2 linked regions of the Thiocystis violascens DSM 198 genome follow. The protein of the gene in region 1 interacts with the protein of each later gene in a pairwise test. Links are inferred from orthologs where the notes say so. Each region holds a gene or a part of one and is shown in the gene's direction. Other genes may lie near its edges. The genes, in order: gyrA and gyrB.

The links.
Region 2: the proteins of gyrA (region 1) and gyrB interact in binary tests that used the Escherichia coli proteins (3 or more experiments, as listed by UniProt). The link is inferred for Thiocystis violascens DSM 198 from one-to-one orthologs.

The regions. Positions count from the first base shown.
Region 1 is NC_018012.1:2,314,610-2,318,185, forward strand. Bases 314-3,563 are described here. They hold gyrA (DNA gyrase subunit A), read left to right. Parts: upstream 314-705; coding sequence 706-3,363; downstream 3,364-3,563. Other genes in these bases: serC (3-phosphoserine/phosphohydroxythreonine transaminase), read left to right, coding at 3,492-3,563. In the rest of the region: THIVI_RS10225 (hypothetical protein), read left to right, coding at 105-311; more of serC, read left to right, coding at 3,564-3,576. UniProt on the Escherichia coli protein: A type II topoisomerase that negatively supercoils closed circular double-stranded (ds) DNA in an ATP-dependent manner to maintain chromosomes in an underwound state.
Region 2 is NC_018012.1:3,192,645-3,196,008, reverse strand. What follows is about bases 235-3,272. They hold gyrB (DNA topoisomerase (ATP-hydrolyzing) subunit B), read left to right. Parts: upstream 235-569; coding sequence 570-2,975; downstream 2,976-3,272. Other genes in these bases: moaE (molybdopterin synthase catalytic subunit MoaE), read right to left, coding at 3,102-3,272. Outside these bases: more of moaE, read right to left, coding at 3,273-3,364. UniProt on the Escherichia coli protein: DNA gyrase negatively supercoils closed circular double-stranded DNA in an ATP-dependent manner to maintain chromosomes in an underwound state.

The DNA.
Region 1 (3,576 bases):
TTCGCTCGTTTTCAAAATCTAGTTGGCGCTCTTCAGTCCACATTCGGACCCATGGCGCACATCCAAACCGACCAGCCGTAGCACCCGGTTTCTTCGTCGCGGCCGTGGATGATTTCAGCGAGGAAATCGAACTGTTCCGGGTCTTCTTTCCGGAGTATCGCGAGACGCCGGTCGTGGGCATCCTCGCAAGCTTGTGGATCGATGAAAGCGTATTGAACCATGCCATCAAGACCGGATTTCTCGCACTGGCAACGGGCAATCAGCTCATGGAAGTGATGAATCCGCCTGGACTCGTGCCGAAGCGGCGGTGAACTTGCGATCGTTCGTGGCGATCCTGAAGCCGTTCGTGTCGATCCTGAAGCCGTTCGTGGCGATCCTGAAGCCGTTCGTGGTGAGGCTCTCGAACCACGAATGGCTTCACGCTCCGAGTCCGAGGCTTTCCCCTTCGCCCCTTCGACAAACCTGTCCTGAGCGAAGTCGAAGGGAGCCGAATGGCTAAAGACTCGGGACGAGTGGGAAACCCTTCACTGTTTGCATGATTCGCCTGGTTTTTCGCTCCATCGGGCAATCCTGAGAATTGCTGGCGATGCACGTCACTCAGGGCCATATGGCCCTCGGCGTGATAGAATCACGCGGTTCAAACACGCATAACGTTGTCCCTGTCCGGGGGCCGCGCGGTACGCTTACAGTCGGTTTATCACGCCCATGCCAGATTTCGCCAGAGAAGTCATACCCATCAATCTTGAGGACGAGATGCGCAAGTCCTATCTCGATTACGCCATGAGCGTGATCGTGGGGCGGGCGCTGCCGGATGTCCGCGACGGTCTCAAGCCCGTGCATCGACGGGTGCTGTTCTCCATGAGCGAGCAGGGCAACGTCTGGAACCGCGCCTATCGCAAGTCCGCCCGCGTGGTCGGCGATGTCATGGGTAAATATCACCCGCATGGCGACTCGGCCATCTACGACACCATGGTCCGCATGGCCCAGCGTTTTTCGCTGCGCTATCTGCTGGTCGATGGCCAAGGGAATTTCGGCTCAGTCGATGGCGATCCACCAGCGGCCATGCGTTACACGGAAGTGCGCATGATGCGCCTCGCCGATGCGCTGCTGGACGATCTGGACAAGGAAACCGTCGAGTTCATTCCGAACTACGACAACACCGAGCACGAACCCACGGTGTTGCCCGCGCGCTTTCCGAATCTGCTGGTCAACGGATCGTCCGGGATCGCGGTCGGCATGGCGACCAATATCCCGCCGCATAACCTGCGCGAGGTCATCGATGCCTGCCTGGCGATCATCGAGAACCCGCTGATCACCATCGAGGAGATCATGGAGATCGTGCCGGGGCCGGATTTCCCGACGGCGGCGCTCATCAATGGGGTACGCGGTATCCGCGAAGCCTATCGCACCGGGCGCGGGCGTTGCGTGATGCGCGCCCGCACCATCACCGAGGCGCAGAAGCGTAGCGGACGCGAGGCGATCGTCGTCACCGAGATTCCCTATCAGGTCAACAAGGCACGCCTGCTGGAACGCATCGCCGAGTTGGTCAAGGAAAAAAAGATCGACGGCATCGCGCAGGACGGGTTGCGCGACGAGTCCGACAAGGACGGCATGCGGATCGTCATCGAACTCAAGCGCGATGCCCATGCCGAGGTGCTGCTGAACAATCTGTATCAGCACACCCAGATGCAGCAGGTGTTCGGCATCAACATGGTCGCGCTGGTGGACGGTCAGCCGCTGACGCTCAATCTCAAGCAGATCCTGGAGTATTTCCTACGCCATCGCCGGGACGTGGTGACGCGCCGCATCCTGTTCGAACTGCGCAAGGCGCGCAATCGGGCACATGTCCTGGAAGGCTATGCGATCGCGCTGGCGAACATCGACGAGGTGATCGCCACCATCAAGGCGTCGGCGAGTCCGGGCGATGCGCGCGAGCGTCTGATGACGCGGGCCTGGGCGCTCGGTGCCGTCACCGGGATGCTGGCGCGCGCGGGGGCCGATCAGACCCGCCCGGAGGATCTCGAACGCGAGTTCGGTCTGACCGATGCGGGCTATCGGTTGAGCGAGCGTCAGGCCAAGGCGATCCTGGATCTGCAGTTGCATCGTCTCACCGGTCTGGAGCAGGAGAAAATTCTCAAGGAGTTCGAGGAAATTCTGGACCGAATCGCCGCGCTGCTGCTGATCCTGTCGGATCCGGATCGTCTGATGGAGGTGATTCGCGAGGAACTCGTCGCCATCCGCGAACAGTTCGGCGACGCCCGGCGCACCGAGATCCAGGTCGACCATACGGACCTAACCCTGGAAGATCTCATCACTCCCGAGGACGTGGTGGTGACGCTCTCGCATCAGGGCTATGTCAAGGCCCAGCCGATCAGCGATTATCAGGCCCAGCGGCGCGGCGGCAAGGGCAAGAGCGCGACCTCGTTCCGCGAGGAGGATTTCATCGATCGGATCTTCGTCGCCAACTCGCTCGATACCGTGCTCTGTTTTTCCAGCCGCGGCCGGGTCTATTGGCTCAAGGTCTACGAACTGCCCCATTCCGGGCGGGGCGCGCGCGGTCGCCCCATGGTCAACCTGCTGCCGCTGGAACCGGGCGAACGCATCAATGCGCTCCTGCCGATCCGCGAGTATGAGGAAGGGCTGTTCGTGTTCATGGCGACCAGCGCCGGGACGGTGAAAAAGACCCCGCTCACGGACTTCTCGCGACCGCTGTCGCGCGGCATCATCGCCATCGATCTGCGCGAGGACGAGGTGCTGGTCGGGGTTGTCATCACCGACGGCAAGCGGGATCTGATGCTCTTTACGTCCAACGGCAAGGCGGTGCGTTTCTCCGAGGACCATGTGCGCGTCATGGGACGCACCGCGCACGGCGTGCGCGGCGTCCGCCTGCAGGACGGTCAGCGCGTCATTTCGCTGCTGGTGCCGGAGCCCGGAACCGTGCTCAGCGTGACCGAAAACGGCTATGGCAAACGCACGCGGGTCGAGGATTTCCCGACCAAGGGGCGCGGCACTCAGGGCGTGATCGGCATCAGCACCTCCGAGCGCAACGGCGCCCAGGTCGGCGCGGTGCTGGTGCGTCCCGGCGACGAGATCATGCTGATCACCGAGGGCGGTACCCTGATCCGGACCACCGTCGATCAGATTCCGGTCGTCGGTCGGAGCGCACAGGGCGTTAAACTCATCAACCTGGGCGACGGCGAGCGTCTGGTCTATGTCGAGCGAATCGTGGCCCTGGAGAGCGACGGAGAGAATGGCGAGACCGAAGATCCGCTTCAGAATCGCGCACCGGAAGACGATCCCATTGAAAACGGCGAACCGGATCCGGAAGGCGACAGCGATTCGGAAACCGACGCGGACGATTAGGCGGTTTGCGCCAAAAGATTTAATTTCAGGTAAAAACTTGACTGATTTTCCGTTCGTCCTGAATCCCGAGCGGAGCCGAAGGGTCGAAAATAGAATGAACAACTGCAATTCGCATGAGGAAGGTCAATATGGCTCGCGTCTTTAATTTCAGCGCCGGTCCGGCGATGCTGCCTGAGTCGGTGCTCTGCCAAGCCCAGGATGAAATGCTCGACT
Region 2 (3,364 bases), 880 kb from region 1 along the record:
CGCGTCAAAAAACGAGGAACCCCTCCTGTGTGCTCGAACAGCAACGCCTGGGAACCCTCGTCATTATATTGGAGGCACAAACGGTTCAAAATTGGCGGGTGACGCCCTACACGCAACGCAATCACCGAGATTCCCACCCGTGTTGGATCAGTTCGTACGACGCAGAAACCGCTCACGGGTGCTGGCATGTGCGGGGCCGTCATCGCCTCATACCAGAGATCGTCTGGGGGTCTGGTTCCACTTCGCGAGATCGAGCTTGAGCATAAACGAAACGAGTAAGTTGTGGCAGGGAGCGGCTTGGTCGATAGGAGGCTTGGCACGGGTGGCAGAGCACCACCGAAAATACGCATCCCGAGCAGGGCTTGGTTTAGGTATCTAGATATCACATTAAATCGCTATATAATCAATAAACTGCATGACCTTATCCATGTCAGGAGCATCGCACGCTGGACCTATATCCGCAAGCCGATGATGGCATAAATTATCCAGATAATTTAGGGCGTGAGGTGCTGCGTCCATGATTCACGTATAATATCGGTATGTTTACCATCAAATATCTAACTATTTAAATGACATACGACTCGACAAACATAAAGGTACTTCGTGGACTCGACGCGGTGCGCAAACGCCCAGGCATGTATATCGGGGATACGGATGATGGTACAGGACTACACCATATGGTATTTGAAGTCGTAGATAACTCAATCGACGAGGCTCTAGCTGGCTACTGCAAGAATATCAATGTGACAATTCATGCCGACTGTTCAGTTACAGTAGTTGATGATGGGAGGGGAATACCAGTCGATATGCATGCAGAAGAAAATAAATCAGCTGCAGAAGTCATCATGACCGTATTGCACGCAGGAGGCAAATTTGACGACAACTCCTATAAAGTCTCCGGCGGTTTGCATGGCGTAGGCGTCTCGGTCGTGAACGCACTCTCAGAAAAATTAAATCTGCGCATTTGCAAGGGAGGGCAGATCTATGAGCAGGAATATCGCTTTGGCGTGCCTCAGTATCCACTTAAGGCTATTGATCAGACAAAGCGCACGGGTACCGAAATTCGCTTTTATCCGTCACCTAACATTTTTACAAATTTGGATTTTCACTACGATATATTAGCCAAGCGTCTTCGAGAACTATCATTTCTTAACTCAGGCGTTAAGATAGCGTTAACCGAAGAATCTACTGAAAGAAAGGATGTTTTTGAATATCAAGGTGGAATTCGTGCATTCGTAGAACATTTGAATAAAAACAAAGATCCAATTCATCCAACAGTCATCTATTTTAGTGCAGAGAGACAATCGATTGGAGTTGAATTGGCTATCCAATGGAACAGCAGCTATCTCGAAACAATTTATTGCTATACAAACACGATTCCACAAAAAGATGGCGGTACACATTTGGCCGGATTACGTGCGGCACTGACAAGAACGCTTAATTCATATATTGAGCGTGAAGGTTTGGATCGTAATCAAAAGATCAGGCCCGTAGGCGATGATGCTAGAGAAGGCCTTGTTGCGGTTCTGTCTGTAAAGGTTCCGGACCCAAAGTTTTCATCTCAAACGAAAGACAAACTGGTGTCATCGGAAGTAAAAGCTGTTGTCGAGTCACTTGTTGCCGAGCAGCTAGGTATGTTCCTCGAAGAGCAGCCGTTTGAAGCAAAAATCATCGCAAATAAGATGCTTGATGCTGCACGAGCTCGTGAAGCTGCTCGAAAAGCACGAGAAATGACTCGCCGTAAGGGCGTTCTCGACATTGCAGGATTACCAGGAAAATTAGCTGACTGTCAGGAAAAAGATCCCGCTAGATCGGAGATCTATCTAGTCGAAGGAGACTCTGCTGGAGGTTCTGCAAAACAAGGAAGGGATCGAGCTTTTCAAGCAATATTGCCATTGAAAGGCAAGATACTGAATGTGGAAAAGGCTCGCTTCGATAAAATGCTCTCATCCGCAGAAGTTGGAACGCTGATTACGGCGCTTGGATGTGGCATCGGACGAGAAGAATATAACCCTGACAACTTAAGGTACCATCGCATTATCATCATGACCGATGCGGATGTAGATGGCGCTCATATTCGTACCTTGCTCCTGACTTTCTTTTATAGGCAAATGCCAGAATTGGTAGAGAGAGGACATATTTATATCGCGCAGCCCCCCTTGTTTAAAATCAAAAAAGGAAAACAAGAAGAATATCTGCTCGATGAGTCGGCTCTTAATTACGCCATGCTCCAGGCGGCGCTGGATGATGCGAATTTATTCGTCACGAAAGACGCACTGCCATTGGCGAGCACTGCGCTGGAGTCACTGGCTTTGGATTACAGTGTGATCGTGAATATCGTTAAGCGACTGGAGAAACGGTATGGCACTGAATTTCTGGAAGCAGTGATTAAAGCCCCCCGGATTGATGACCTGATTATTTCCGATCTTGAGCGATTAAAGAGTTGGTGTATTCAATTAGAGGCCATACTTAATCACAATGAAATACCTACATTTCACTATAATGTTCGAGTCAGCGAACAATCGTCGAAAATACCCGAATATATCGAGGTAGTTCGATTTATTCACGGCATCCATGAAAGCCGTATTGTTCCGTTAGAGTTTTTTCGCTCAATTGATTATGCAAAAATGCTTGAGTACGGCCAAAAGCTAACAGGTTTTCTGCAGTCCGATGCCTATGTTAAACGTGGCGAGCGGCTGAAGGTTATAACAGATTTGGGAGATGGGATACGTTGGTTGCTCACGGAAGCTCAAAAAGGGTATAGCACCCAACGATACAAAGGACTCGGTGAAATGAATCCCGAACAGCTTTGGGACACCACAATGAATCCGGAAACGCGCCGTCTTTTGAAAGTGACCATTGAGGACGCGGTCGCTGCAGATTTGATTTTCACTACATTGATGGGTGATCAAGTTGAACCGCGACGACTATTTATCGAAAAAAATGCTCTAAATGCCGAAAACTTAGACATTTAACGCATTCTACTGCGGACAACTCTCCGTGTTTGGATGACATCGGTCCTTGGCATTTACTGATGTCGAAGATCCCACGTCGACTCGGCGTCGTCTGAATCCCCATGGCGGTGCCGCTGCGGTTGGATGTCACCAACGCCGGGCGGCGACGTCATCCGATACTTTTGACTCGACCCAGCGTTCGCCCTGCTCGGTCTGCTCTTTTTTCCAGAAGGGCGCTCGGGTCTTCAAATAATCGATCAGAAATTCGCAGGCGCGGAAGGCATCGCCACGATGATGGCTGGCAACACCGACGAAGACGATCGGATCCTGCGGCTCCAACTTCCCGAGCCGGTGAACAATGGTCACGCCCTCCAGCTTCCAACGCGCGTTAGCCTCCTCGGCGATCTCGG